One region of the Janthinobacterium sp. PSPC3-1 genome, then DNA from elsewhere that is predicted to be linked to it. Evidence: predicted binding sites of a transcription regulator. Region 1 holds the regulator's gene; each other region holds the start of a gene.
What was found. Region 1 encodes LexA, which represses DNA repair genes until DNA is damaged. Its sites were predicted from a motif close to ACTGTATNNNNATACAGT; they were not measured.
Positions count from the first base shown of each region.

Region 2: ACP7B7_RS16275 (DNA topoisomerase IV subunit B) is a predicted target of LexA. The motif match lies at 4,448-4,465, and genes of this name have one in related genera.
Region 3: ACP7B7_RS26075 (PA0069 family radical SAM protein) is a predicted target of LexA. The motif match lies at 948-965, and genes of this name have one in related genera.

Region 1 is NZ_JAFCTQ010000001.1:376,851-386,412, forward strand. It holds gene purF (amidophosphoribosyltransferase) at 1-167, shown strand, start outside; gene ACP7B7_RS01710 (cystathionine gamma-synthase family protein) at 211-1,452, shown strand; gene lexA (transcriptional repressor LexA) at 1,518-2,156, opposite strand; gene rpsF (30S ribosomal protein S6) at 2,433-2,822, shown strand; gene priB (primosomal replication protein N) at 2,840-3,139, shown strand; gene rpsR (30S ribosomal protein S18) at 3,166-3,456, shown strand; gene rplI (50S ribosomal protein L9) at 3,484-3,939, shown strand; gene ACP7B7_RS01740 (replicative DNA helicase) at 4,077-5,462, shown strand; gene ACP7B7_RS01745 (DUF47 domain-containing protein) at 5,555-6,181, shown strand; gene ACP7B7_RS01750 (inorganic phosphate transporter) at 6,226-7,236, shown strand; gene ACP7B7_RS01755 (hypothetical protein) at 7,284-7,529, opposite strand; gene ACP7B7_RS01760 (hypothetical protein) at 7,582-7,752, opposite strand; gene ACP7B7_RS01765 (MBL fold metallo-hydrolase) at 7,834-8,718, opposite strand; gene ACP7B7_RS01770 (HD domain-containing phosphohydrolase) at 8,899-9,562, shown strand, end outside.
Region 2 is NZ_JAFCTQ010000014.1:53,509-63,070, reverse strand. It holds gene ACP7B7_RS16285 (hypothetical protein) at 1-654, opposite strand, end outside; gene ACP7B7_RS16280 (molecular chaperone HscC) at 654-2,363, opposite strand; gene ACP7B7_RS16275 (DNA topoisomerase IV subunit B) at 2,363-4,360, opposite strand; gene kdpF (K(+)-transporting ATPase subunit F) at 4,811-4,900, shown strand; gene kdpA (potassium-transporting ATPase subunit KdpA) at 4,900-6,717, shown strand; gene kdpB (potassium-transporting ATPase subunit KdpB) at 6,714-8,780, shown strand; gene kdpC (potassium-transporting ATPase subunit KdpC) at 8,791-9,366, shown strand; gene ACP7B7_RS16250 (DUF4118 domain-containing protein) at 9,408-9,562, shown strand, end outside.
Region 3 is NZ_JAFCTQ010000037.1:4,659-14,220, reverse strand. It holds gene ACP7B7_RS26085 (methyl-accepting chemotaxis protein) at 1-200, shown strand, start outside; gene ACP7B7_RS26080 (tRNA-uridine aminocarboxypropyltransferase) at 257-904, shown strand; gene ACP7B7_RS26075 (PA0069 family radical SAM protein) at 1,028-2,161, shown strand; gene ACP7B7_RS26070 (diguanylate cyclase) at 2,383-7,392, shown strand; gene ACP7B7_RS26065 (LysR family transcriptional regulator) at 7,399-8,289, opposite strand; gene ACP7B7_RS26060 (MBL fold metallo-hydrolase) at 8,430-9,314, shown strand; gene ACP7B7_RS26055 (DsbA family protein) at 9,317-9,562, shown strand, end outside.

The DNA of each region.
Region 1 (9,562 bases):
TGACCAGCTTTGAAGCGTCGTGCTTCGACGGCGTCTACGTGACGGGCGATGTATCGCAGGACTACCTGGACCGTCTGGAATATGCGCGCCATAATCCGAAGGCGGCCGCACCCGAAGACACGCCGCGTTCCCAGCTGAACCTGAACCTGGCGACCACGGAAGCATAAGTAACCTGCCCGGCCTGCGCCGGGCTTTTTTTTCTCTGCGATCATGAACGACAAAAAAAACTACGGCTTTACCACCACCATCCTGCATAGCGACCGCCGCAAGGGCATCGAACACGGCTCGCTGCACAAGCCCGTGCATACCTCGGTCGCGTTCGGCTACAGCGACGCGCGCCAGCTGGCCTCCGTGTTCCAGGGCAAGGAACCGGGCTTCCGCTATGGCCGCCAGGGCAACCCGACCGTCTCCGCGCTGGAAGACAAGGTCAACCAGATGGAAGACGGCGTCGCCACCTTGTGCTTTGCCACCGGCATGGGCGCCATCGGCGCCGTGGTGCAGTCGCTGCTGCGGGCGGGCGACCATGTGGTGTCGTCGGCCTTTTTGTTCGGCAATACCAACAGCCTGTGGCAGACCGTCACGGGGCAGGGCATCGCCGTATCATTCGTCGATGCCACCGATGTCGCCAACGTGGCGGCCGCCATCACGCCGCAAACGCGCATCGTGTTCGTCGAAACCATCGCCAATCCGCGCACCCAGATCGCCGACCTGGCAAAGATCGGTGAGCTGTGCCGCGAAAAAGGCATCCTGTATATCGTCGACAACACCATGACCACGCCCTACCTGTTCCGCCCGAAAGCGGTCGGCGCCGGCCTGGTGATCAATGCGCTGACCAAGTCGATCGGCGGCCACGGCAATGCGCTGGGCGGCAGCCTGACCGATACGGGCGTGTTCGACTGGACGCAGTACCCGAATATTTTCGAGAACTATAAAAAGGCGGCGCCGAAACAGTGGGGCATTGCGCAGATCCGCGCCAAGGCCCTGCGCGACTTCGGCGCCTCGCTGGGGCCGGAAGCGGCCCACCATATCGCCGTCGGCGCCGAAACCATGGCCCTGCGCATGGACCGCACCTGCTCGAACGCCTTGGCGCTGGCCACCATGCTGCAGGCCGATCCGCGCGTGGCGGCCGTGCACTATCCGGGCTTGCCGGGCCACCCGCAGCACGCGCTCGCCACCGAGCTGTTCCGCAGCTACGGCTCGCTGTTCAGCTTTGAGCTGAAAGACGGCATCGACTGCTTCGATTTCCTCAACCGCTTGAGGCTGGCGATTCCTGCCAGTAACCTGGGCGACACGCGCACCCTGGTGATACCGGTGGCGCACACGATCTTCTACGAGATGGGTGCCGAGCGCCGCGCCAGCATGGGTATTGCCGAGTCGTTGATCCGCGTCTCGGTCGGTATCGAAGACGAAGCCGATCTGCTCGATGATTTCAAGAGCGCGCTGGACGCTTAACTGCTACGGCAAGTAAAAAGGGCCGCGACAGCAATGCTGTCGCGGCCCTTTTTGCGTGAAATCGATTAATGCCAGCTGCGCATCAGCCCGACTGCGAGACCTTCCAGCGCAAATTCGTCTTCCGGCGACACGGTAATCACCTTGAAGTCGGGGTTTTCCGGCAGCAGTTCGATCAGGGTGCCGGTCTTCCTGTAGCGCTTGACGGTGACTTCATCGCCGATGCGGGCCACGACGATCTGGCCGTTCTTGGCGCTGTCGATCTTTTTCACGGCCAGCAGGTCGCCGTCCATGATGCCGGCGTCGCGCATCGACCAGCCGCGCACTTTCAGCAGGAAGTCGGGCTTGCTGGAAAACAGGGCCGGGTCGACGTTGTAGCTCGCTTCCAGGTTTTCCTGCGCCAGGATCGGCGAGCCGGCGGCAACGCGGCCGATCAGCGGCAGCGACATCAGCAGCGCGGCCGGCACTTTCGGCAGCGCCGGCTCGGTGACGGACGCGCCGATCAGGCGGATGCCGCGCGAGGTGCCCGGCGAAATCTCGATCGCGCCCTTGCGGGCCAGGGCCTGCAAATGCTCTTCGGCCGCATTGGCCGATTTGAAACCCAATTCATTGGCGATTTCGGCGCGGGTCGGAGGAAAACCCGTGTTTTCAATCGCGTCCTTGATCAGGTTCAGGATTTGTTCTTGTCGTGCTGTCAGCTTGATCATGGATGGTGGGTGCATAGTGAAATGCTGTCTATATGAACAGTCTGTATTTTTGTACAGTATCGCCGACTATGCAAGCGACTTTCGGCATTTTCGGCTGATTTCGATGCAAAAAATCACCTGGCGCGCAAAAAGGGCAGGCCGGCCGCCGCTCCAGGCGCCGTCGAAGAAGCAATGGTTGATCGGATTGCAAAAGGCGGTTATAATCTTCGGCTGACCTTCCCACACCCGTCTTGACGCCGGGGTGGGCGATTATCAATCCGACCTGAAGGAGTTTGCATGCGTCATTATGAAATAGTCTTTATCGTCCATCCGGACCAGAGCGAGCAAGTGCCCGCGATGATCGAACGCTACAAAGCCAGCGTAACCACCCGCGGCGGTTCGGTTCACCGCGTGGAAGATTGGGGCCGCCGTCAAATGGCTTACTCGATCCAGAAGCTGCCTAAAGCACACTACATCTGCCTGAACATCGAATGCGACAACGAGACCCTGGTCGAGTTGGAAACTGCATTCAAATTCAATGATGCCGTGTTGCGTCACCTGACCGTTAAAATGAAGAAAGCTGAAACAGCTCCTTCGCCGATGATGAAATCGGTACAACGCGAAGATGCGGCGAAAAGCCACCGCACCGAAGCACCAGCAGCCGCTCCAGCCGCAGCAGCAGCCTAATTGAGCAGGATCGTGCGCTGAACCAGTTACAAGTTACCGCCATCATTGCCGAGCGCGAAATATTGCGCTATACCCCGGCAGGGTTGCCGATCGTGAATGCAGTATTGCAGCACAGTTCGCAGCAGATGGAAGCCGGTATTGCCCGTTTGACCGAGTTTGATGTTGCCGCGCTTGCCGCTGGCGAAATTTCAGGCCGGTTCAGCCAGGCAAGCTTGGGCGGGGTGTATCAGTTCACGGGTTTCCTGGCCAGAAAAAGCCGCAACAGCAAGAGTTTGGTGTTTCACATCATTGATTTTAGTGCAGTCATTTCTGACTAGCGCATTTATAGATACAGGAGCCTCACATGGCATTCGGTAAAAAGTTCGACAAAAATAAGCTCAAGCTTAAAGAAAAACGCAAACAGCAAAACCCACTGTTCAAACGCAAGAAGTTCTGCCGCTTCACCGCAGCACACGTTGAACAAGTTGACTACAAAGACGTTGACACGCTGAAAGACTTCGTCCAAGAAAACGGCAAGATCATGCCAGCACGCCTGACCGGTACCAAAGCGCACTACCAGCGCCAAGTTGACACCGCAATCAAGCGCGCTCGCTTCCTCGCGCTGCTGCCATACACCGATCTGCACCACGCTTAATCGGTCAGATATTCCTGGAGAAGAACTATGCAAATCATTCTGTTAGAAAAAGTTGTTAACGTCGGTAACCTCGGCGAAGTCGTCAAAGTCAAAGACGGTTACGCACGTAACTTCCTGATTCCACAACGCCTGGCCCGTCGTGCTACCGCTACCGCGATCGCCGAATTCGAAGTCAAGCGCGCCGAACTGGAAAAAGCTGCTGCCGCCAAACTGGCCGCATCGCAAGCCCAGGGCGAAAAACTGAGCGGCCTGACCGTTCAAGTCGCTCAAAAAGCTGGCGTCGATGGCCGTCTGTTCGGTTCCGTCACCAACTTCGACATCGCTGAAGCGCTGACCAAGCAAGGTTTTGCTGTTGAAAAAGCACAAATCCGCATGCCTACCGGCCCGCTGAAAGTTGTTGGCGAGCACAACGTTTCGGTTGCTCTGCACACCGACGTGGTGGTGGAAGTGGTCATTGCCGTCGTACCAGACGCAAACGCGTAAATCGTTTGCAGGCCTTGGCCTGCAGGCATTGCCGCAATAGAAAAAGCCGGGTTCGCCCGGCTTTTTTGTCGCCTTTTTTTCGCTGATTTTCAGCCCTTTATTTTTGCCCGGACGCCGAAGCGGGTATAATTCGCGCCATGAACGCCCCCTCAGATCCACAACTGGATTCCCTCCGCATACCGCCGCATTCGATCGAAGCAGAACAGTCCGTCATTGGCGGCCTGCTGCGCGACAATGCCGCGTATGACCGCATTGCCGATTTCATGCATGCGGATGATTTCTATCGCTATGACCATCGCATCATCTTCGAGCAAATCGTCAAGATGGTGAACGCCTCCAAACCGGCCGATGTCATTACTGTTTTTGAAACCCTGACCCAGCTCGGCAAGGCCGAGGATGTGGGCGGACTCGCTTACCTGAACGCGATGGCGCAGAACACGCCGTCGGCCGCCAATATCCGCCGCTACGCCGAGATCGTGCGCGACCGCGGCGTGCTGCGCAAACTCATCACCGTGGCCGACGATATCTCGGGCACCGCCTTCAGCCCGCAAGGCAAGGAAGTCAAGCAGATGCTTGACGAAGCCGAATCGAAGATCTTCGCGATCGCCGAAGAAGGCGCGCGCGGCGCCCAGGGCTGGACCGCGATCCAGCCCTTGCTGACGCAGGTGGTCGAGCGCATCGACGAGCTCTACAGCCGCGACAATCAAAGTGAAATCACCGGCGTGCCGACCGGTTTCATCGACCTCGACCGCATGACGTCCGGCCTGCAGCCGGGCGACCTGGTGATCGTGGCCGGCCGTCCGTCGATGGGCAAGACCGCGTTTTCCGTCAATATCGGCGAGAACGTGGCGATCGACAGCGGCTTGCCGGTGGCCGTGTTCTCGATGGAGATGGGCGGCGCCCAGCTGGCCATGCGTATGCTCGGTTCGGTCGGACAGCTGGACCAGCACCGCCTGCGCACCGGCCGCCTGAACGACGAAGACTGGCCGCGCCTGACCAACGCGATCCAGAAGATGAACGACGCCCAGTTGTACATCGATGAAACCCCGGCGCTCAACTCGATCGAGCTGCGCGCCCGCTCGCGCCGTCTGTCGCGCCAGTGCGGCAAGCTGGGCCTGATCATCGTCGACTACTTGCAGCTGATGTCGGCCAATAGTCCCGGCGACAACCGCGCCACCGAGATTTCCGAAATTTCACGGGGCCTGAAAGGGCTGGCGAAAGAACTCGGCTGCCCGGTGATCGCGCTGTCGCAGCTGAACCGCTCGCTGGAACAACGCCCGAACAAGCGTCCGGTGATGTCGGACTTGCGCGAATCGGGCGCGATCGAGCAGGATGCCGACGTGATCCTGTTCATTTACCGCGACGAGGTCTACAACCCAGATTCGCCCGACAAGGGCACGGCCGAAATCATTATCGGCAAACAGCGTAACGGGCCGATCGGCAGCATCCGCCTCACTTTCATGGGGCAGTACACCAAATTTGGCAATTACAGTGGTGGCCTGGCGCTTTACCAAGGCGACTAATCCATCAGCACTGGCATTCCATCGGCCGCCCCCACTCACCGGGGCGGCTTTCTGTAGTAAATAACACGACTCAATGCTTAACGGAGAATGACATGTTTGGACGCTTGATGCCCACTGAGGGCAAGTTTTTTGAATTGTTTAACCAGCACGCGGAACTATGCGTCAAGGGCGCCAAAGAGATGCTTGGCCTGATGACCAATTTCGACGACCTGGAAAACCGCGTGCATGCCATCGAGAGCATCGAGAAACAGGCCGACAAGGTGACCTACGCCACGGTCGAAATGCTGCACAAGACCTTCATCACGCCGATCGACCGCGACGACATCCACCAGCTGATCACGCGCCAGGACGACATCCTGGACCTGCTGGAAGACGCGGCGCAAACCGTTTCCCTGTATGACCTGAAAGCCGTCACGCCGGAAGCCAAGCGCCTGGCCGAACTGGTGCTGGCCTGTACCGAAAAAGTGCGCGACGCCGTCGCCCTGCTGCACAATATGGACAACTCGCGCAAGATCGTCGCCATCTGCGAAGAGATCGACCGCCTGGAGTCGGACGCCGACCACGTGATGCGCGCCGCCATGTCCAAGCTGTTCCGCGACGAGCCGGACGTGCGCAACCTGATCAAGATGAAGGCGATCTACGAGCTTCTGGAAACCGTGACCGACCGTTGCGAAGATGTGTCCAATATTATCGAAGGCATCATCGTCGAAAACGCGTAAGCGTTTGGGCCTGTCCTGAACCAGAATCAGAAAAGAACATACCAATGACCATACAAATCAGCATCTACGTGCTAGGCCTGTTGATCGTCCTCGCACTGCTGTTTGACTTCATGAACGGCTTCCACGATGCCGCCAACGCGATCGCCACGGTGGTCTCGACGGGTGTATTGAAACCGCAGACCGCGGTTGCCATGGCCGCCACCTTCAACTTTGTCGCCATTTTCGTGTTTCACCAGCTGACCGTGGCCGCCACGGTGGGCAAGGGCACCATCGACCCGGCGGTGATCGACCAGTACGTGATCTTCGGCGCGCTGATGGGCGCCATCTTCTGGAACCTGTTTACGTGGTATTACGGGATTCCGTCGTCGTCCTCGCACGCCCTGATCGGCGGCTTGGTCGGCGCCGCCGTCGCCAAGTCCGGCACCGGCGCGCTGGTCGCGGCCGGCCTGTGGAAAACCGTCGCCTTTATCGTCATCGCCCCGGTGCTGGGCTTTGTGTTCGGCTCGATCATGATGCTGATCGTCTCGTGGATTTTCGTGCGCTCGACGCCGCGCAAGGTCGACAAATGGTTCCGCCGCCTGCAACTGGTTTCGGCCGCCGCCTACAGCCTGGGCCACGGCGGCAATGACGCGCAAAAAACCATCGGCATCATCTGGATGCTGCTGATCGCCGCAGGTTACTCCAGCGCGGCCGACGCCATGCCGCCGATGTGGGTCATCATCTCGTGCTACACGGCGATCAGCTTCGGCACCCTGTTCGGTGGCTGGCGCATCGTCAAGACCATGGGCCAGAAGATCACCAAGCTGAAACCGGTGGGCGGCTTCTGCGCCGAAACCGGTGGCGCCATCACCCTGTTCGTCTCGACCGCGCTGGGCATCCCGGTGTCGACCACGCACACCATCACCGGCGCCATCGTCGGCGTCGGTTCGTCGCAAAAAATGTCGGCCGTGCGCTGGGGCGTGGCGGGCAATATCGTCTGGGCCTGGATCTTCACGATTCCGGCATCGGCCTTTGTTGCCGCAGTGGCCTGGTGGATCGGCCACCACATCATGTGATGAAGTACCTTCACGATTGAAAAGGGAGCCGTCCAGGCTCCCTTTTTTTATTGGCCGATCTGCGCCTGTTTGCCTCGCCGGCGCGCATACCCCATGCACAGCAGCACCAACAGCACCAGGAACACGATGGGGGCGGCGCCCATCACGGCAAATACGGCGCCGTAGCCGCAAGCGCCTTCGGAATGGCCGCCAAACCAGGAACACGGCATCAGTTCGAGCGCCATAAAGGCGAGCAGGGCGGTCGCCAGCGCAGAGAGCAGGGCCAGGCCGGCAATGGTCAGCAGGTTTTTCATGGGGGAGCGCCAAATGAAACAGGCGCCGCGGCGCCTGTCTGGTGATCAAGACTTATTGGCCGCGTGGGCCCTTGTCGCCACCCTGGTGCGGTTTCAGGCCGTCATTCTGGCGGATCGCCCCCTTGTCCTGCTCGGCCTGCTGGCGGCTTTTGTTCGCTTCATGCTGGGCTTGCTGATCTTCGCGCTGCTGCTGTTCGCGCGCTTTTTCGCTTTGCTGGGTCATGACGGTCTCCTTGAATAAACAGGCATTCATCATGGCCCACTGGCGCCGGCCTGACCGTTCGTTACCCAACATACACAGAGCTTACGCCAGCGCCACCGTCATGCCTTCCGCCGCCAGGAAGACCTGCAGCGGTCCCAGCCGCCCCGCAAAGCGCGCCATCACGTCGGCAAACACGGCTTCCAGCTGGTCGTCGCTGCGGCCCGGTTCATGGTGGGTGCAGTACAGCCGTTTGGCGCCGCAGCGCAGGGCCAGCTCGAACGCGCCGTCGAAGGTGCCGTGGCCCCAGCCGCGTTTGTTCGCGTATTCCTCGCGCGTGTACGAGCAGTCCATGATCAAGGCGTCGACGCCGGCAATCGCCTTGTCGATGGCGCCCTGGCGCTGGGCGATGACGGCTTCGCAGGCGGCGTGCTCGGGCGTGCCGCTGGCGTGTGGATTGGCAAACGGTTCATGGTCGCCGCTGAAAAACAGCGAGGCGCCGCCGGACTCGATGCGGTAGCCCAGGTTGATCACCGGGTGGTTCATTTCGGCGTTCGTCACCACCGCGTCGGCCACTGCCACGCGCTCGCCGACGGCCAGGGTGCGGTAGTCGATCTCGGCCGCCATGGCCGCTTCGCTGACGGGAAAATAATTGTTCTGCAGCTGGGTGGCCATCACGTGCTCGATACCATTGCCGGCCGCATCCGCCGCGCCATACAGGCGCACGCGGCTGCCGCGGATGAATAGCGGCGCGAACATCGGCAGGCCATGGATATGGTCCCAGTGGCTGTGGGTGATCAGGATGTGCGCCGTCGCCGGTCCTGGCGGCAGTGCGCCGGCCAGGGCGAAGAGGCCGCTGCCGCCATCGAGTACCAGCAGGGCATCGCCGGCCGTGCGTACTTCGATGCAGGTCGTGTTGCCGCCGTAGCGCACCGTGTGCGGGCCGGGCGAGGGGATCGAACCGCGCACGCCCCTGAAGGTGAATTTCATCGCTGCCTTGTTATACTGTAACGATTGTTGATTCTATTCTAATTGTCGTACACGAAACGGCATTTTTTAATAGTTGTTGTGTTTCGGAAATCTATTTTCAGTTGTTGCCTTTTTGTAATGTACAGCCGGCAGCCGGCAACGTTACACTGGCGGTTGTTGCCACTTCCCCAGTCCTCCACCATGCTCCAGCTGCACCCCGAGCAAATTGCCCAGCGGCTCGACCAGCTGACTGAACTGAGCGTCGAACTGGGCCGTGGCGCGGCGGCAGGCATGCTGCACGGCGGCGATATCACGCCCCTGCTCGAACGCATCGTGCTGGTCGCCAAGGACATGACGGGCGCCGATGGCGGCACCTTGTACCGCCCCAGCGCCGATGGCCGCAGCCTGGAATTTCATATCAGTATCAATGACAGCCTGGGGCTGCGCCAGGGCGCCAGCGCCGGCGTGGCGGTCGGCGTGCCGGGCGTGGCGCTGTGGCAGGAAGACGGCGCACCCAATCTGGCGTCGGTGGCGGCGTATGCCGCGCACCGCCGGGTGTCGGTCAATATCGACGATGTGTACCAGTCGGGCGAATTCAATTTCTCGGGCATGCGCGCCTTTGACGGCCATTATGGCTACCGTTCCAGGTCGTTCCTGACGGTACCGATGAGCGACCATGAAGGCGAGCTGATCGGCGTGCTGCAACTGATCAACGCCCAGGATCGCGAGACCGGCGCGGTGCAGGCGTTTTCCGCCACCGACCAGCGCTTTATCGAGGCCCTGGCGGCGCAGGCGGCCGTGGCGCTGACCAATCAATTGCTGCTGCGCCAGCTGGAACAGTTGCTGGAATCCCTGGTCAACCTGA
Region 2 (9,562 bases), on a different contig from region 1:
CGCGGTGTTGAAGCGCCCGCTGTCCTCCAAATGATGCAAGGAGCAGGTAGCGTGATGGCGTGCCAACATCTCTCTGGCGGCCTGTGCATCGATTGCATGCAGCTGCGCCACCCGCTCACCCCATTGAAAGTGGGCCATGAACTTGACACGCGTCTGGTCATGGCAGGCCGCAGTGGCGCAGTGGCGCAAGGCCATGCGCTCGAACTCCTCGCGGACGGAAAAATTGGCCATGACCGGCCGCGCTTCCAGCGTCTTCAAATGCAGCCCGCCAGCGGCGTTGAGCCACTCTTGCCAGAGGCTGGCTGCTTCTTTCAGCGGATCGGGGACGGCAAACCCGCTGTCATCAGGCGCCGTGGCTGACCGACGGCCGTCCATGTTGACCGCGGGAACCGCATCTTTTTTCCGCAACGCGATCATCGATGCCGCATCGGCGGCAGGTGCGGCGACGGCAGACGGTGTCGATGCCGCGTGCTGGTCATGCGCCGCCATCCGCAATGCCTCTTCGTAGGCGTCGCGCAGGCGCTGGAATGCCGCCGGATCATCCTCGGGACGGTTCAGCTTCAACTGACGCGCGTAGGCGCGCTTGATCTCGCGCTCGTCGCCGGTGCGCGCGATATTCAGGATATGCCAGGTGTCCGGGGCAGTACTGTTCATCAGAGAAAACTGTTGCTTTCTATTTCTTCGAGTACCGCTGAAAAAGCCGTGCGCGCCTTGCGGATGGTGGACGGGTCTTGCGACTCCAGCGCGGCCTGGAAGTTGGCCGTATGGGCGGCCAGGTACTGGCGCACGTCGCCCAGCGACTGTTCGTACAGGCGGTCGGCGCGCGTGACCAGGGTGCGGTTTTCAATCTGGTCGCGCGGGTGGATCTTCAGGTCGGCCAGTTCCGCGAAGCGCTGTTCGATCTGCTCCGGTGTCATCACGCCGGCGTTGTCGCTGATGACCATCTTGTGGCGTTCCTGGGTGGCCAGCACCGTCACTTCGGCTTCCAGCACGCCGCTGATATCGTAGGTAAAGCGCACGTCGATGCCCACTTCGCCGGCCTTCTTGACGGGGATCGGGAAGTTGATCTTGCCGAGGAAGACATTGTCGGCCACCAGGCGCGATTCGCCCTGGTAGATCGCCACATTGATTTCCTTCTGGTTGTCGTGGATGGTGACGATGTTTTCCGTGCGCGACACCGGCACCACCGAGTTGCGCTCGATAATCGGCAGGTAATGGCCGCCCTCATACTGGTTGGGGCCCACCTGGCGTGAAATGCCGATGCCCAGCGAATACGGCGCGACGTCCGTCATCACCACTTCGTCCAGCGCCGCGTCGCGCATTTTCAGGCCCGCCTGCACGGCCGCGCCCAGCGCGATCGCTTCGTCCGGATCGAGGTGGATGGCGGGGAAGCGGCCGAACATGCGCGACACCAGTTTGCGTACCAGCGGCATGCGCGTGGCGCCGCCGGCCAGGACAACTTCGTTCAGTTCGGCGGCGCGGATGGTGGCGTCGCGCAGCGCGCGCTCGACCGGCAGGCGCAGGCGCGCCAGCAGCGGCTCGCACAATTGCGCCAGCCTGTCTTCGCCGATTTCCCAGCTGTAGTCGGTGTTCTCGAAGCGCGTGTTCATGCGCACCGGGGATTGATCCGACAGCAGGCGCTTGACCCGTTCTGCCTCGTCGCGCAGCAACTGCTGCTGGCGCGGGTCGAACTGGCGGCTGCCCAGCGCAGTGCGCAAGCCGCTGTGCTCCACAAAGGCGTCGACCAGCACCGTGACAAAATCCTCGCCACCGAGGAAATTGTCGCCGGCCGAGGCGCGCACTTCCATCACGCCTTCGAACAGCTCCAGGATCGACACGTCAAACGTGCCGCCGCCCAGGTCGAAGACGAGGAATTTGCTTTCCTGTTCCTTGTCGCGGATGCCGTAGGCCAGCGCGGCGGCCGTCGGCTCGTTCAGCAGGCGCTCCACGCGCAGGCCCGCCAGCTGGCCGGCGATACGGGTTGCCTTGCGCTGTGCATCGCTGAAGTAGGCAGGCACGGTGATGATGGCTTCCTCGACCTTTTCGCCCAAAAACGCTTCGGCATCTTCCTTCAGGGCGCGCAGCACCATCGATGACAGTTCCTCGGGACGGAACTGCTGCGTGCCGAGGGTGATCTTCTTTTCGCTGCCCATGTAGCGCTTGAAGACCGATGCCGTCAATTGCGGGTGCGTCTGCAGGCGCTCGCGCGCGGCGCGGCCCACCAGCACGGTGCCGTCGTCGTCGATGCTGACGCACGACGGCGTCAGGTGCTCGCCCAGCGCATTGGGGATGATGGAAGCCTTGCCGTCGCGCCAGATGGCGACCAGGCTGTTGGTGGTGCCCAGGTCGATGCCGATGATCATCAGATGTCCGCCTCCGCTTCATTGCCGTGTTCTTCGATCCAGGCGCGGCGGCCGGCTGCTTCGCCTTTGCCCATCAACATATTGAAACGCGCGCTCGAATCCATATGGTCGACCGCACCCAGCATCACCGGCAGCAGGCGGCGCGTGTCCGGATTCATGGTGGTTTCCCACAGCTGCTCGGCATTCATCTCGCCCAGGCCCTTGAAGCGCGAGATCGCCCACGCGCCTTGCTTCACGCCTTCCTTGCGCAGCTTGTCTTCGATGGCCACCAGTTCGCCGTCGTCGAGCGCATAGATTTTCTGGATCGGCTTCTTGCCGCGCGCCGGCGCGTCCACGCGGTACAAAGGCGGGCGGGCGATGCAGATATGGCCCTTGGTAATCAGCGAGGGGAAGTGGCGGAAGAACAGGGTCAGCAGCAGTACCTGGATGTGCGAGCCGTCGACGTCCGCATCGGACAGGATGCAGATCTTGCCATAGCGCAGACCCGACAGGTCGGGGTTGTCGCCGGCGCTGTGCGGATCAACGCCGATGGCCACCGAAATGTCATGGATCTCGTTATTGGCGAACAGGCGGTCGCGGTCGGTCTCCCAGGAATTGAGCACCTTGCCGCGCAGCGGCAGGATGGCCTGGAACTCCTTGTCGCGGCCCATCTTGGCCGAGCCGCCGGCCGAGTCGCCCTCGACCAGGAACAGTTCATTGCGCGTGATGTCCGACGATTCGCAGTCGGTCAGCTTGCCCGGCAGGACGGCCACGCCCGACGATTTTTTCTTTTCCACTTTCTGCAGCGAGCGCTGGCGCGACTGCGCCTGCTTGATCACCAGTTCGGCCAGCTTCTTGCCGTAGTCGACGTGCTGGTTCAGCCACAGTTCCAGCGGCGGCTTGGTATAGGTCGAGACCAGCTTGACGGCGTCGCGCGAATTCAAGCGCTCCTTGATCTGGCCCTGGAATTGCGGGTCCAGCACTTTCGCCGACAGCACGAACGAGGCGCGCGCAAACACGTCTTCCGGCAGCAGCTTCACGCCTTTCGGCAGCAGCGAATGCATCTCGACGAAGTTTTTCACGGCGCCGAACAGGCCTTCGCGCAAGCCCGATTCGTGCGTGCCGCCATTCGAGGTGGGAATCAGGTTGACATACGATTCGCGCACGATGGCGCCTTCTTCCGTCCACGCCACCACCCAGGCCGCGCCTTCGCCTTCGGCAAAGCCTTCCGATTCGGAGCTTGCATACTGCGCGCCTTCGAACAGGGGGATCAGGGTTTCGCCATTCGATACCTGCGCCAGCGATTCGGTCAGGTAGCCGCGCAGGCCTTCCGCGTACAGCCAGGTCTGGGTGTCGCCGGTTTTCGCGTTGGTCAGCGTGACCGTCACGCCAGGCAGCAGCACGGCCTTCGAGCGCAGCAAACGCTGCAGCTCGGGCTGCGAGATATTCGGTGAGTCAAAGTATTTGGCGTTCGGCCAGGCGGTCACGCGCGTGCCCGATTTCTTGCCGTCGCGCGGCGCCGGGCGCGAGTTCAACGGTTCGATCACGTCGCCATCGGCAAACACCATGTGGTGCAGGCCATTGCCGTCGCTTTCCTTGCGCCAGACGGTGATTTCCAGGCGCGAGGACAGCGCATTGGTGACGGACACGCCGACGCCATGCAAGCCGCCCGAGAACGCGTAGGCGCCGCCCGAACCCTTGTCGAACTTGCCGCCCGCGTGCAGCCGCGTAAACACGATTTCCACGGTCGGCACGCCTTCTTCCGGGTGCATGCCGACGGGAATGCCGCGGCCATTGTCTTCGACCGTGATGCTGCCGTCGACGTTTTGCGTGACGGCGATATGCGTGCAATGGCCGCCCAGCGCCTCGTCGGAGGCATTGTCGATCACTTCCTGGATGATGTGCAGCGGATTTTCAGTGCGGGTGTACATCCCCGGGCGCTGCTTGACGGGTTCCAGTCCTTTCAGGACACGGATGGATGATTCGCTGTAGTCGGATGCTGGTTTTTTAGTGGCCATACGTGTTCAAGCTAAGTAAAGACAGTGGTGGGAACGCCAGGCGCGCTTGCTGTGCGGCGATTTGACAGAGTGACAGCGGTGGCGATAACTGTATAAATATACAGTATATCGCGCCTCGCGTCACTCTGGGAGCGCATTGCGGCAGGCCGGGCGTCCTTGTGCGGACGCTCGCGCATTCTATCGTGATCGGCGCGCAATGGCGCTACTCCTTGGCAACTATGGTGCGCCCGTCATGTGACGGCTAGATGGTAGTGCATGATTTTTACAGCTTGTTTACACCGCCCGCTCCAGTCTTTACGAATTTTTTAGACCCTTCTGGCTAAGCTTCCCTCTATCAAAACAAACCTGAATGAGGGTGGGAATGGATCTCGTATACCTGGGCCTGATGGCCGTCTTTTATGTCGTGGTGGCTGGCTTTGCCGGCGCCTGTGACAAGCTTGGGGGCGCGCAATGAACGCCTTTTATGTGCTGGGCGCCGTGGTGTCGGCCGGCCTGCTGGTATATCTGCTGGTGGCGCTGCTGAAAGCCGAGGAGCTGTGATGACGACGCAATCGATTTTATTGCTGGTGCTGTTCCTGGCCGTGCTGCTGGCCGCCGGCTATCCGCTGGGCCTGTACATGGCCAGGGTGGCGGGCGATGCCCCGATCCGTGGCCTGGGCTGGCTGCAACGCGGTGAAAATGTTCTTTACCGCCTGGCGGGCGTGAAAGCGGGTGCCGAGCGCTCCATGGGCTGGAAGCACTACGCCATCGCGCTGCTGGTGTTCAATACCGTCGGCGCCTTTTTTGTGTATGGCCTGCAGCGCCTGCAGGGCTTTTTGCCATTCAACCCGCAAGGCCTCGGTAACGTGGGTCCCGATTCCTCGTTCAATACGGCGGTGAGCTTTGTCGCCAACACCAACTGGCAGGGCTATTCTGGCGAGCAGACCATGAGCTACCTGACGCAGATGCTGGGCCTGGCCTGCCAGAACTTCTTTTCGGCCGCCACCGGCATTGCCGTGATCTTTGCGCTGGTGCGCGGCTTTTCGGCGCGCTCGAGCAAATCGATCGGCAATTTCTGGGTCGACCTGGTGCGCTCCACCCTGTACATCCTGCTGCCGCTGTCGCTGGCCCTGTCGGTGGTGTTCATGGGCGAAGGCGTGATCCAGAATTTTTCGCCATACAAGGAAGTGACCCTGCTCGACCAGGTACATTATGAAACACCGAAAACCGACGCCGCCGGCCAGGCCGTGCTGGACGCGGCCGGCAAGCCGGTGATGGAAGCGCAAGTGGCCGCCACGCAGACCATCGCCATGGGCCCGGTGGCATCTCAGGAAGCGATCAAGCTGCTGGGCACGAATGGCGGCGGCTTTTTCAATGCCAATTCCGCCCACCCGTATGAAAACCCGACGGTGCTGTCGAACTTCCTGCAGATGCTGGCCATCTTCATCATTCCCGCAGGTCTGTGCTTCACGTTTGGCCGCATGGCGGGCGACATGCGCCAGGGCTGGGCAGTGCTGGCCGCGATGACGCTGATCTTTGTGGTCATGACGGCCGGCGTATTCCAGGCCGAGCAGCAGGCCAATCCGGCCTTGCAGGCGCTGGGCGTCGACCAGCAGATGAGTACCTTGCAGGCGGGCGGCAATATGGAAGGCAAGGAAACGCGCTTCGGCATCAGTTCGTCGGCCCTGTTCGCGGCCGTGACGACTGCCGCCTCGTGCGGCGCCGTCAACTCCATGCACGACTCCTACATTCCCCTGGGCGGCATGGTGCCGCTGCTGTTGATGCAGTTCGGCGAAGTGGTGTTCGGCGGCGTGGGCACGGGCCTGTACGGCATGCTGATGTTTGCCATCCTGGCCGTCTTTATCGCCGGCCTGATGATAGGGCGCACGCCCGAATACCTGGGCAAGAAAATCCAGGCGCATGAAATGAAGATGGTGTCCCTGGCCATCCTGGTCACGCCCACCCTGGTGCTGGTCGGTACGGCGATCGCCGTCATGCTGGAACAGGGCACGGTGGGCGTGGCCAATCCGGGCGCCCACGGTTTCTCGGAAATCCTGTATGCCTTTACGTCGGCCGCCAACAACAACGGCAGCGCGTTCGCGGGGCTGTCGGCCAACACGCCGTTCTATAACGTGATGCTGGCGATTGCCATGTGGTTCGGGCGCTTTGCCGTGATCGTGCCGGTGCTGGCCGTCGCCGGTTCGCTGGCCGCCAAGCAGCGCCTGTCGGCCAACGCCGGCACCATGCCCACGCATGGCCCCATGTTCATTGGCTTACTGGTCGGCGTGGTGATACTGGTGGGTGTACTGAACTACGTTCCTGCGCTGGCCCTGGGCCCCGTCATCGAACACCTGCAACTCTTTACCCAACTGCCATGAAAACCAAGACATTGACCCTGTTCGACCCCGCCTTGCTGCTGCCCGCCATCGGCGACGCCTTCAAGAAACTCGACCCGCGCACGCAGTGGCGCAGCCCCGTGATGTTCGTCGTCTATGTGGGCAGCATCATCACGACCCTGCTGGCGATCCAGGCCCTGAATGGCCAGGGCGAAGCGCCGTTCGGCTTCATTCTGGCGATTGCGGTGTGGTTGTGGTTCACCGTGCTGTTCGCGAACTTTGCCGAAGCGCTGGCCGAAGGACGCAGCAAGGCGCAGGCGGCCTCGCTGCGCGCCCTGAAGCAGACCGTGATGGCCAAGAAAATGCAGGTGCCGAAATACGGCACCTCCTGGCTGCCGACACCGGCCACCGACCTGCGCCGTGGCATGACGGTGCTGGTCGAGGCGGGCGACGTGATCCCGGCCGACGGCGAAGTGACGGCTGGCGTGGCCTCGGTCGACGAGAGCGCGATCACCGGCGAATCGGCGCCCGTGATACGCGAGTCGGGCGGCGACTTTTCAGCTGTCACCGGCGGCACCCGCGTGCTGTCGGACTGGCTGCTGGTGCGCGTTTCCGTCAATCCCGGCGAGGCCTTTATCGACCGCATGATCGCCATGGTCGAAGGCGCCAAGCGCCAGAAGACGCCGAATGAAATCGCGCTCACCATTTTGCTGGTGGCCCTGTCGATCGTGTTCCTGATCGTCACCGTCACGCTGTTGCCGTATTCGCTGTTTGCGGTGGCGGCCGCCGGCAGCGGCACGCCGGTGACGATTACCGTGCTGATCGCGCTGCTGGTGTGCCTGATCCCGACCACCATCGGCGGCCTGCTGTCCGCCATCGGCGTGGCCGGCATGAGCCGCATGATGCAGGCCAATGTGATTGCCACCTCGGGCCGCGCGGTGGAAGCGGCCGGCGACGTCGACGTGCTGCTGCTCGATAAAACCGGCACCATCACGCTGGGCAACCGCCAGGCGTCCAGCTTTGTGCCGGCGCCGGGCGTGACGGAACAGCAGCTGGCCGATGCGGCGCAACTGGCCTCCCTGGCCGACGAAACCCCGGAAGGGCGCAGCATCGTGGTGCTGGCCAAGCAGCAGTTCAATATCCGCGAACGCGAGATGGCCAGCCTGAACGCGACGTTTGTCCCGTTTACGGCGCAGACGCGCATGAGCGGCGTCGATATCGCCGATAGACAGGTGCGCAAGGGCGCGGCCGATTCCGTCAAAAAATACGTGGAAGCGCTGGGCCAGCCGTATCCGGCCGACGTGGCGCGCGCCGTCGACGATATCGCGCGCCGCGGCAGCACGCCGCTGGTGGTGGTCGATGCGGGCCGGGTGATGGGCGTGGTGGAACTGAAGGATATCGTCAAGGGCGGCATCAAGGAGCGCTTTGCCGAACTGCGCCGCATGGGCATCAAGACGGTGATGATCACGGGCGACAACAAGCTGACGGCGGCGGCGATTGCGGCCGAAGCGGGCGTCGACGACTTCCTGGCCGAGGCGACGCCGGAAGACAAGCTCAAACTGATCCGCAGCTACCAGTCCGAAGGCCGGCTGGTGGCGATGACGGGCGACGGCACCAACGACGCGCCGGCGCTGGCCCAGGCCGACGTGGCGGTTGCCATGAACTCTGGCACGCAGGCGGCGAAAGAGGCGGGCAATATGGTCGATCTCGATTCGAACCCCACCAAGCTGCTGGAAATCGTCGAAATCGGCAAGCAGATGCTGATGACGCGCGGTTCGCTCACCACGTTCTCGATCTCGAACGATATCGCCAAGTATTTCGCCATCATCCCGGCGGCGTTTGTCGGCACCTATCCGCAACTGAAGGCGCTCGACATCATGCACCTGGCCAGCCCGTCGTCGGCCATCATGTCGGCCGTGATCTTCAATGCGCTGATCATCGTCGTGCTGATCCCGCTGGCCCTGAAGGGCGTGCAGTACCGCGCCATCGGCGCGGCCAGTCTGCTGCGCCGCAACCTGCTGGTGTATGGCCTGGGCGGCATCGTGCTGCCGTTTGTCGGCATCAAGCTGATCGACATGGCGCTGTCGGCACTGAACTTCATCTAAAGGAAATAGCATGAACACCATCGTACGTCCCGCCCTGGTCCTGTTTGCCGCGCTGACCGTGATTTGCGGCGTGGCCTATCCGCTGGCCACGGCCGGCATCGGGCAACTGGCTTTCAACCATGAAGTCAACGGCAGCATCGTCGAGCACGGTGGCAAGCCGGTCGGCTCGACCCTGATCGGCCAGTCGTTTACCTCGCCGAAATACTTCTGGGGCCGCCCGTCGGCCACGGCGCCGATGGCCAATAACGGCGTCGGCTCGGGCGGCTCGAACCAGGGGCCGACCAATCCGGCCTTGGTCGAGGCCGTCAAGGCGCGCATCGCCGCCTTGAAAGATGCCGACCCAGGCAATACGCGCGCGATTCCGGTCGACCTGGTCACGGCGTCCGGCAGCGGCCTGGACCCGGAAATCAGCCTGGCCGCCGCCATCTACCAGGCGCCGCGCGTGGCCCGCGTGCGCGGCCTGCCTTTGGCGCAAGTGGAAAACGCCATCGCCAAGGCGCAGAAAACCGCGTATATCGGCTTTTTCGGCGAGGCGCGCGTGAATGTGCTGGAACTGAATCTGGCGCTCGATGCGATGCAGAAGTAAGATGATCGGGGTCTGACCCCAGCCTTTCATTGAAAACCACCATGCCCTCCAACGACCAACGCCCCGACCCCGACGCCCTGCTGGCCCAGGTCCAGGCGCAGGAACACAAAGCCACGCGTGGCCGCTTGCGCATTTATTTCGGCGCTTCGGCCGGCGTCGGCAAGACCTATGCCATGCTGGCCGCGGCGCGCAAGCT
Region 3 (9,562 bases), on a different contig from region 1:
CGGCGGCCGCCGCCGAATCGATGCAGGAACAGGCGTCGCGCCTGACCGACGTGGTGGGCCTGTTCAAGCTGGACGCCAGGCAGGTGACGCGCGCGGTGGCCGCCGCAGCCGTGACGACACGCCGTCCGCTTGCCGTCGCGGCCCCTGGCAAGCCACGCAAGGCAGTGGCGGCCACTGCCGGCGACTGGGAAGAGTTTTAAGCATCAGCAAGGGTGGGGCGCTACAATCGCGGTCCTGATGCATAGACCGCCCCACCATGACTTCCCTGACTGATCCCGTTTCTTCCCGGCGCGAACGCTGCGTCACCTGTTTGCGCGCGCAATCCGGCTGCATCTGCCAGTGGGTGCGGCCGCTGCCGCACCAGGTCGAGATATTGCTGCTGCAGCATCCGCTGGAAGTGCACAACGCCAAGGGCAGCGCGCGCCTGCTGCACCTGAGCCTGCCCAACAGCCGCCTGGTCGCTGGCGAATCGTTTGCTGCCGGGGAACTGGACGCGCTGCTGGCCGGCAAGCATAACGTCCTGCTGTATCCCGATACGCCCGGCGACCGCTCGCTGGGCATCGCGCCACCGCCGCCGCTCGATGCCTCGCTGCTGCTCGACCCGGCCGGCTTGCGGCTGGTGGTGCTGGACGCCACCTGGCGCAAGAGCCGCAAGATGCTGTACCTCAATCCCGCCCTGCAGCGCCTGCCACGTTTGCCGCTGCGCGACACGCCGCCATCCCACTACCTGATCCGCAAGGCGCATGCGCCGGACCAGTTGTCGACCCTGGAAGCGACTTGCTATGCGCTGATGCAGCTCGAAGATGAGGCCGCCCGTTTTGCGCCCCTGATCACCGCATTTGACGGCTTTGTCGCTCAACAGTTGAGCTATATCACGGCATTTGATGCAAAAAGCGTGAAATAAGCGAGTGACCACTCTTGATCTTGCCTTGATAGCGGCATAGTATACTGTACGTATATACAGTTGATGGGGCCGTTCATGAAAGCAATCTTCCCGGAGCATGACGACAATTTTGCCGGCCAGGTCATGCTGCCGCCGCAATCGCTCAAGGCGCGCAAGGGGCGCGGCGCCGTTTCCAACCTGCAGGGCCGCTACGAAGTGCACGGGCGCGAGGGCTTCGATGATGGCTGGAGTGCGCCCGTTGAAGAAGGCGAGGAGGCCGCCAGCCCCTGGAAAACCCAGGTCAGCGACGAGCAGGCGCGCACCATCCTGTCGCGCAACACCTCGCCCGACCTGCCGTTCAGTGTTTCGCTCAACCCGTATCGCGGTTGCGAGCACGGCTGCATCTACTGCTTCGCGCGCCCCACGCACAGCTACCTGGGCCTGTCGCCAGGACTCGATTTCGAAAGCCGCATCTTCGCCAAGGTCAACGCGCCCGAACTGTTGCGGCGCGAACTGGCCAAGCCGTCGTATGTCGCCGAACCGATCGCGCTGGGCGTCAATACCGACGCCTACCAGCCCTGCGAGCGCGAACGGCAACTGACGCGGCGCGTGCTGGAAGTGCTGCACGAATGCGACCATCCGGTGGGTCTGATCACCAAGTCGTCCCTGATCGAGCGCGATATCGATCTGCTGGCGCCGATGGCGGCCAGGCGACTGGCGTCGGTGGCGATCACGCTCACTACGCTGGACCCGGCCATTTCGCGCACGCTGGAGCCGCGCGCGGCCGCCCCGGCGCGGCGCCTGCGCACCATCCGCACCCTGACCGACGCTGGTATTCCCGTCGGCGTCAGCATCGCCCCCATCATCCCGTTCGTGACCGAACCGGAAATCGAACAATTGCTGGAAGCGGTGCGCGATGCCGGCGCCATCAACGCTCACTACGTGGTGCTGCGCCTGCCGTGGGAAGTCAATCCGCTGTTCCAGCAATGGCTGGAAGCGCATTTCCCCGAACGCGCCCAGCGCGTGATGAACCGCGTGCGCGAAATGCGCGGCGGCAAGGACTACGACAGCAGCTTCGGCGCGCGCATGCATGGCGAAGGCGTGTGGGCCGACCTGATACGCCAGCGCTTCGAAAAAGCCGTGCATCGCCTGGGCCTGCACGGCAAGGGCGGCCGCTTCAAGCAGCTCGACAGCACCCAATTCCGCCGTCCGCTGGTGGTGCCGCCGATGGGGCTCAAGGCAAAAGGTGGCAATGCGGGGCAGCTGGATTTGTTTTGAATGCGTGTTTTGAGTGCGGCCTGGCCCTTGCATGCATTGCCGCAAGCTGTCGTTTCTCCCCTTCCTGCTGGCCGACAGGCGCGCCAGCGGCACCCCGCACAGGGGCGTGGCGATTGATTACCACCAATACTTCCTGCTGATATAATACTTTTAATCAAGTTATAGACGAACTTCGCGCCCCCGGTGCTCACGCCATTGTCCCCGCACCGCAAGCCCAGCCCATGAGCTCCCTTTTCGACCACGAGATCATCGAACAGCTCCATAGCGGGCCGCGCTCGCTGGTCTGGCGCGCCAAGGCAGCCGACGGCACGGCGCTGATCGTCAAGGTGCCGAATCAGCAGTTTCCATCGTTTCAGCAAGTGGCGAACTTCAAGCGCGAGTATGCCAGCGCGCGCCTGTGCCGCCATCCGGGCGTCGTGCAGCCGCTGGCGCTGCAGCAGCATGGCGGCCGCTGGACCATGATCCAGGAAGACACGGGCGGCCAGGCGCTTGACCAGGTGCTGCGCGCGCAGCTGGCGGCACGCCAGGCGCCGTCGCAGAGCGCGCTGGCGCTGGTCGATTTCTTCGACATCGCGCTGCAATTGTGCGCGGCGGTCGAGGCGGTTCATCGGCAGGGCATGATGCACAAGGACATCAATCCGGCCAACCTGGTCTGGAATGGCGATACGCGCGTGCTGCAGCTGATTGATTTCGGCGTGGCCTGCGAGCTGGCGTCCGAGCAGCAGGGCGCCGCTACTACGCGGCATCTGGAAGGCACGCTGCGCTACATGGCGCCGGAACAGACCGGGCGCATGAACCGGCGGGTCGATCAGCGCGCCGATTTCTACGCGCTCGGCATCACTTTTTACGAACTGCTGGCCGGCCAGGTGCCGTTCGATGCCAGCGACGAGATGGAGCTGGTGCATTGCCATCTTGCGCGCAGTCCGGACTGGTCGCATCCGGCGCTGGCCAGCCTGCCCGGCCAGTTGCTGCCCATCCTCCAGCGCCTGCTGGAGAAAAATCCCGAGCAGCGCTACCAGAGCCTGCAAGGCTTGCGCAGCGACCTTGCCGCATGCCGCGCGCCGCTGCCGGGCCAGCCACGCCAGCTGTCGTTTCATGATGCCCGCTTCCGTGTGCCATCAACCTTGCACGGACGCGACGACGCCGTCGCCAGCTTGCTGGCGGCGCTGGAACGCAGCGCCGGCGGCGCGTGCGAGATGCTGCTGGTGGCTGGCGAGTCAGGCATCGGCAAGTCGGCGCTGGTGCAGGAAGTGCAGCAGTCCATCAGCGCCAGGAGCGGCTATTTTTTGTCCGGCAAACTGGACCTGCTGCAACGCGACGTGCCGTATGCCGCCCTGGTCCAGGCCTTCCAGGCGCTGGTGCACCAGCTGCTGGGGCAGTCTGCGGAAACGCTGCGCCAGTGGGCCGGCAAACTGCACGAGGCCCTGGGCAGCGGCCTGGGCGCGATGGTCGAACTGATGCCCCAGTTGGCCTTGATCGTCGGCCCCGTCGACGCGGTGCCGGCCGCCACGCCGTCTCAGGTCCAGTTGCGCCTGGACCGCCTGTTTCCCCGCTTCGTCGACGTGTTCGCCTCCGCGGGGCAGCCGCTGGTGCTGTTTCTCGACGACCTGCAATGGGCCGATGCGGCCACCTTGAGGATGCTCGAACTGCTGATGGTGTCCCGCGACAAGAGCCGCATGCTGATCATCGGCGCCTACCGCAACAACGAAGTGGGCGCCGCTCATCCCCTCAGTGCGCTGCGCAACAAGCTGCTGGGCCGCGGCGCACGCGTGACAACGCTGGCGCTGCGCGCCTTGACCGAGCCGCAGGTAGCGCAGATGGTCTCGGCCACCGTGCGCGTGGCGGTGCCCGGCTGCGCCGCGCTGACCCGCATTTGCTACCGCAAGACCGCCGGCAATCCCTTTTTTCTCAAGCAGTTCCTCGGTGCGCTCCATGATGACGGTCATCTGCGCTACCGGGCGGCGGAAGATTGCTGGGACTGGGACCTGGCGGCGATCGAGCAGGCCAGGTATACCGACAACGTGGTCGAGGCGCTGCTGGCGAAAATCCGCCGCCTGCCCGCAGCGACGCAGCAGCTGCTGCAGCTGGCGGCGTCGAGCGGCAACCGCTTCACCCTGGACACGCTGGCGCTGGCCATGCGGCGCACGTCCTTGCACGCGCAGCAGGATATGGCGCCGGCGCTCGTTGCCGGCCTGGTCCAGCCGCTCGCTGGCGATGATGGCGGCCGCTACCAGTTCCTGCATGACCGGGTGCAGCAGGCGGCCTATCTGGCGGCGGATGCGGATGGGCGCGCGGCCAACCATCTGCTGCTCGGCCGCTTGCTGCTGGCGCAGGCCGGCGAGCAACAGCAGGACGGCCAGCTGTTTGAAATCGTCGAGCAGCTCAACGCCGGCCGTGCGCTGATCGACGACGCCGGCGAAAGAGTGCGACTGGCGGCGCTGAACCTGCGCGCGGGCGAGAAAGCCCGGCGTTCGGCCGCCTTCCAGGCCACGCTGGAACACATGCGCATCGGTCTGGCGCTGCTGCCAGGCGAGGCCTGGCACGGTGACGACGTTCTGTGGCTCGACCTGCAGCTGGGCGCGGCGGAAGCGAGCTATCTGTGTGGCCAGTTCGATGCCGCCGAAGCGATCCATGAGCTGGTGCGCGCCCGCACCCTGGCGCCGCTATTGCAGGTGCGCCGCATCGCGATCCAGGCGCACCAGTATCAATTGCAGGGCCGCCTGCTGGAAGCCATCGCCGTGCAGCGCGAGGCGCTGGCGCTGCTGGGCATGGACATTGCGCACGATGTGGCGCAGATGAAGGCGCGCTTCGACGCGATTCGCGTCGAGATCGGGCAACTGCCTGGCGCCTGTGCGCCGCACACCTTGCTGGCGGCCGGCGACATGCTGGATCCGGCCGACGTGGCCGCGATGCAGATGATGCATGGCCTGTGGATGGCCAGCTATTACGCCGGTCAACAGGATCTCAGTGCGCTGATGGTGGTGTCGATGACACGGCTGTCGATGCAGCGTGGCAGCAGCGATTTCAGCGCCGTCGCCTATGTCGGCTACGCCATGATGATTGCGCTGTACGAGGGCGATGCGGCGCGCGGCCATGATTTCGGCGCCATGGCCTTGTCGCTGGCCAGGCGCCGCGCCAATCTGCAGGCGCGTACCCAGACGGGCCTGATGTTCGCCGCGCTGTCCAGCCACTGGACGCAGCCGCTGCGCAGTTCCGATGCCCTGTACGAAGAAGCCCTGGGCTGGGCGCTGGAAATCGGCGACTTCGTCCAGGTCGGGGTGGTGGCGTCCGTGCGCGCCACCGAGCGGCTGATCCTGGGCGACCACTTGCCGCACCTGATGCTCGATATCGAGCAGGACATGGCCCTGATGCGCGCCAACGGCCAGCAGGCGATGGCCGATTGCTGCGTCGCCGGCGCCGTTGCACCGATCAGGTGCCTGATGGGGCTGTCACCGCGCCACGACAGCTACGACGATGCGGGCTTCAGCGAGGCCGGTTTCCTGGAACAATATGGCGACTCGAAACTGTACCGTGCCTATTTTTTGCAAGGGAAGATACGCAACGCCTACCTGTTCGACAGTGGCGATGCCGAGCCGCTGGCCGCGCAACTGGGCAGCGTCACCGGCATCATGCGCGGCCAGGCCAAGGTGGTCGAGTCCAGTTTCTATGCCGCGCTGATCTGGCTGCGTGCCCTGCGGCGCGATCCCGCACGCGTTGATGCGGCCGACCTGCTGGCGCTGATCGACACGCTGCTGCACAGTCTTGCCGCGTGGGCCGGGCAGGGCTCGGACACCAGCATCGCCAGGCATCTGCTGGTGCAGGCCGAGATGGCGCGCTACCGCAACGAACTGCAGCTTGCCACGCGCCGCTACCAGCAGGCGATCGACGCCGCCGGCCTGGCCGGTCATGTGAACATGCAAGCGCTGGCCAACGAGCTTTGCGGCGAATGCTGGCTGGAGCAGGAGCAGCCGCGCGTGGCCGCCGTCTTCATGATGGACGCCATCGCCCATTACGGCCAGTGGGGTGCCGAGGGCAAGGTGGCGCAACTGCGCGCGCGCCACGCCGCGCCGCTGTCGAGGGCGCAGGCCCGCCATGCGCAAGGGCAGGCGCAGGCCGGTGCGCGCATGCAGGGCGGCTCCGCGCTCGACATGGTGTCGCTGCTGAAAGCGGCCACCATCCTGTCGAACGAAGTCGGCCTGCGCAACGTGCTGACACGCCTGATTGCCATCGTCTGCGAAAACGCCGGCGCACAGGTGGCGCGCCTGCTGCTGCTGTCCGATGGCGCCTACCATGTCGAGGCCGAGATTGACGGCGATGCCATCACCGTGCTGCAATCGCGCCAGCTCGACCTCGATGCGGCCGGCGACCCGCAGTTCCCGCTGTCGCTGCTGCGCTACGTCATCCGCACTGGCATCGAAGTGATCGAAGACGGCGTTACGGGCATGTCGCGCTTTGCCGCCGACCCTTACGTGCGGCAGCATGCGCGCGCCGTGATGTGCCTGCCGATCCGGCACGGCGGCCAGATCGACGGCATCCTGTACTTCGAGAACCGGCTGACCGATGCCTCTTTCACGCATGAACGCGTCACCTTTTTGCGCATGCTGGGCGCCCAGGCGATGATCTCGATCGCCAGCGCCAGGCTGCATGACAGCCTGGAACGGCGCGTTGCCGAACGTACCGAACAGCTGGAGGACGCCAACCGCAAGCTGGCGACCTTGTCGATCACCGATGGCCTGACCGGCCTGGCGAACCGGCGCCATTTCGACGACGTGCTGCGCAGCGAACATGCGCGCTCGATGCGCACCGGCCAGCCGCTGTCGGTCATCATGCTCGATGTCGATTATTTCAAGCGCTACAACGACCGCTACGGGCATCAGGCCGGTGACGCATGCCTGATCCGCGTGGCGCAGGCGCTTGCCGGCCGCATGCGGCGCACCAGCGACCTGACGGCGCGCTACGGCGGCGAAGAGTTTTCGATCGTGCTGCCCGACACGGACGCGCAAGAGGCGTGGCATATCGGCGAAGCGCTGCGCAGCGCCATCGAGACGCTCGGCATCGTCCACGCCGGTGCGGATGCGGGACAGGTGACGATCAGCGTGGGCATCGCGGTCCAGCCGGCGCCGTGCGCCCTTGATCCCGACGCGCTGTTGCGCCTGGCCGATGCCGCTCTGTATGGCGCCAAGGACGCCGGGCGCAACTGCGTGGTGGTGCGGGAACTGTCGCCCACCTGAGCTTCATCAGGTCTCGTGCGCCACAAACCACTCGCCCAGGAAGGCGAGCATGGTGCGGCTGATCGCCCTCGGGTGGGCGCGCGACATATAGATCGCGTGGATGCCCATCGAGTGGGGCTGGTAGCCGGGCAGCAAGGCCACCAGTTGCCCGCTGGCGAGCAGCGGCGCGGCGGAAAACACGGGCTGCAGCGAAATGCCGGCGCCTTCGACCGCCGCCTGCAGCAGCACCACCGATTCATTCGCGCTCAGGCTGCCGCTGACGGGCACGCTGACGGTGGCGCCCGCATGCTCGAAATGCCACAGGCTTTTGCCGAAATAGGTATAGGTGAGGCAGTCGTGGGTGGCCAGGTCCGCGGCCTGCCGTGGCGTGCCGTGCTCGCGCAGGTAGGCGGGCGAGGCGCACACCACCGAGTGGCAGATGCCCAGCGGGCGCGCGATCACGCCGGGATCGAGCTGGTTGGTGATGCGGATCGCCAGGTCGATTCTTTCCTCGACCAGGTTGACGGCGCGGTTGTCGATGCGCAGGTCGACCGCCGCCTGCCGGTGGCGTTTCAGGTAGGCGGCGATCGCCGCCGCCAGGGTGGCCTGCGCCAGCGACTGCGAACAGGCGATGCGCAGGATGCCGGTCGGCTCGTCATCGCCGGTGTCGCCCACGCCGGGCATCTTGTCGGCCAGCGACAGCAGTTCCTGGCAGCGCAGCAAGGTGATGTCGCCGGCGGCCGTCAGGTTGATGCGGCGTGTGGTGCGGTGAAACAGGCGCGCGCCGGCCCAGCTTTCCATTTCCGCCAGGTAGCGGGTGACCATGGCGCGCGACATGTCGAGCAGTTCGGCGGCGCCGCTCAGGCTGCCGCATTCGGCGATGGTGACGAACACTTTCGCGGCGACGATGCGGTCCATCGGGCACGTCCTTTCAGTTATGACTTGCGCGATTCACGCAACAATCCATTGCATTCTAAGCGATTTATCGAACAGGCCGAGGCGGCTACCATGCTGTTGTCGCCCGCCCTCCGGGCCTGAACTGTTCAAAGGAAACCACCATGCACCGCCGCCACCTGATCGCTACCCTGTTCGCCGTTGGCCTGTCCACCTTGCTGCCGGCCGCGCACGCCGCCACGCCACTGCGGCTGCAAGTCTACAATCCGGGCGAGCAGGCGATCTTCCCTGTCAGCGCGGTGATCGTCAGCGGCGAACGCGAGGCGATCCTGGTCGACGCCCAGTTCCAGCGCAACGATGCGCTGGCGCTGGTCAAGCAGATCCAGGACAGCGGCAAGACCTTGCGCACCGTGTATGTCAGCCACAGCGACCCCGATTACTACTTCGGCCTGGACGTCATCCACGCCGCTTTTCCGGCTGCGAAAATTGTCGCCAGGCCGCAGACGGTGGCCGCCATCAAGTCCAATATGGACGCCAAGCTGGCCTATTGGGCGCCGATCATGAAAGACAATGCGCCACGCGCGCTGGTGCTGCCGCAAGTGCTGCATGCGGACCACCTCACGCTGGAAGGCAAGCGCATCGAGATCAAGGGGCTGAAAGGCGCCAGCCCCGAGCGCAGCTATCTGTGGATCCCCTCGCTGAAAACCGTCGCCGGCGGCGTCGTCATCAGCAATGGCATCCACGTCTGGGTGGCCGACACGCAAACACCGCAGTCGCGCGCCAACTGGCTGGCCACCCTGGACCAGATCGCGGCATTGAAGCCGCAAGCCATCGTGCCCGGCCACTACCTCGGCGCGGCGCCCAAGGGCCAGGCCGCGCTGGACTACACGCGCAACTACCTGCAGGCGTTCGAAACGGCGGCTCTTGAAGCGAAGGATTCGGCCGCGCTGGTCAAGGCCATGCAAGCCAGGTTCCCGCAGGCCGGCGAGAGCGCTTCGCTGGAACTGGGCGCGAAAGTCATCAAGGGGGAAATGACATGGCCACAGTAAGCCTGCCGGTGCTGCATTACGTTTACGATCCGCTGTGCGGCTGGTGCTACGGCGCCGCGCCCTTGCTGCACGCCGCGCAGGCGATTGAAGGCCTGGCCATCGCGCTGCACGGTGGCGGCATGATGAGCGGCGCCAACCGCCAAAGCGTAAACGACCATCTGCGCCGCCATGTGATGGCGCATGACCGGCGCATCGCACAGGCGAGCGGCCAGCCGTTCGGGCAGGCGTACTTCGACGGCTTGCTGCGC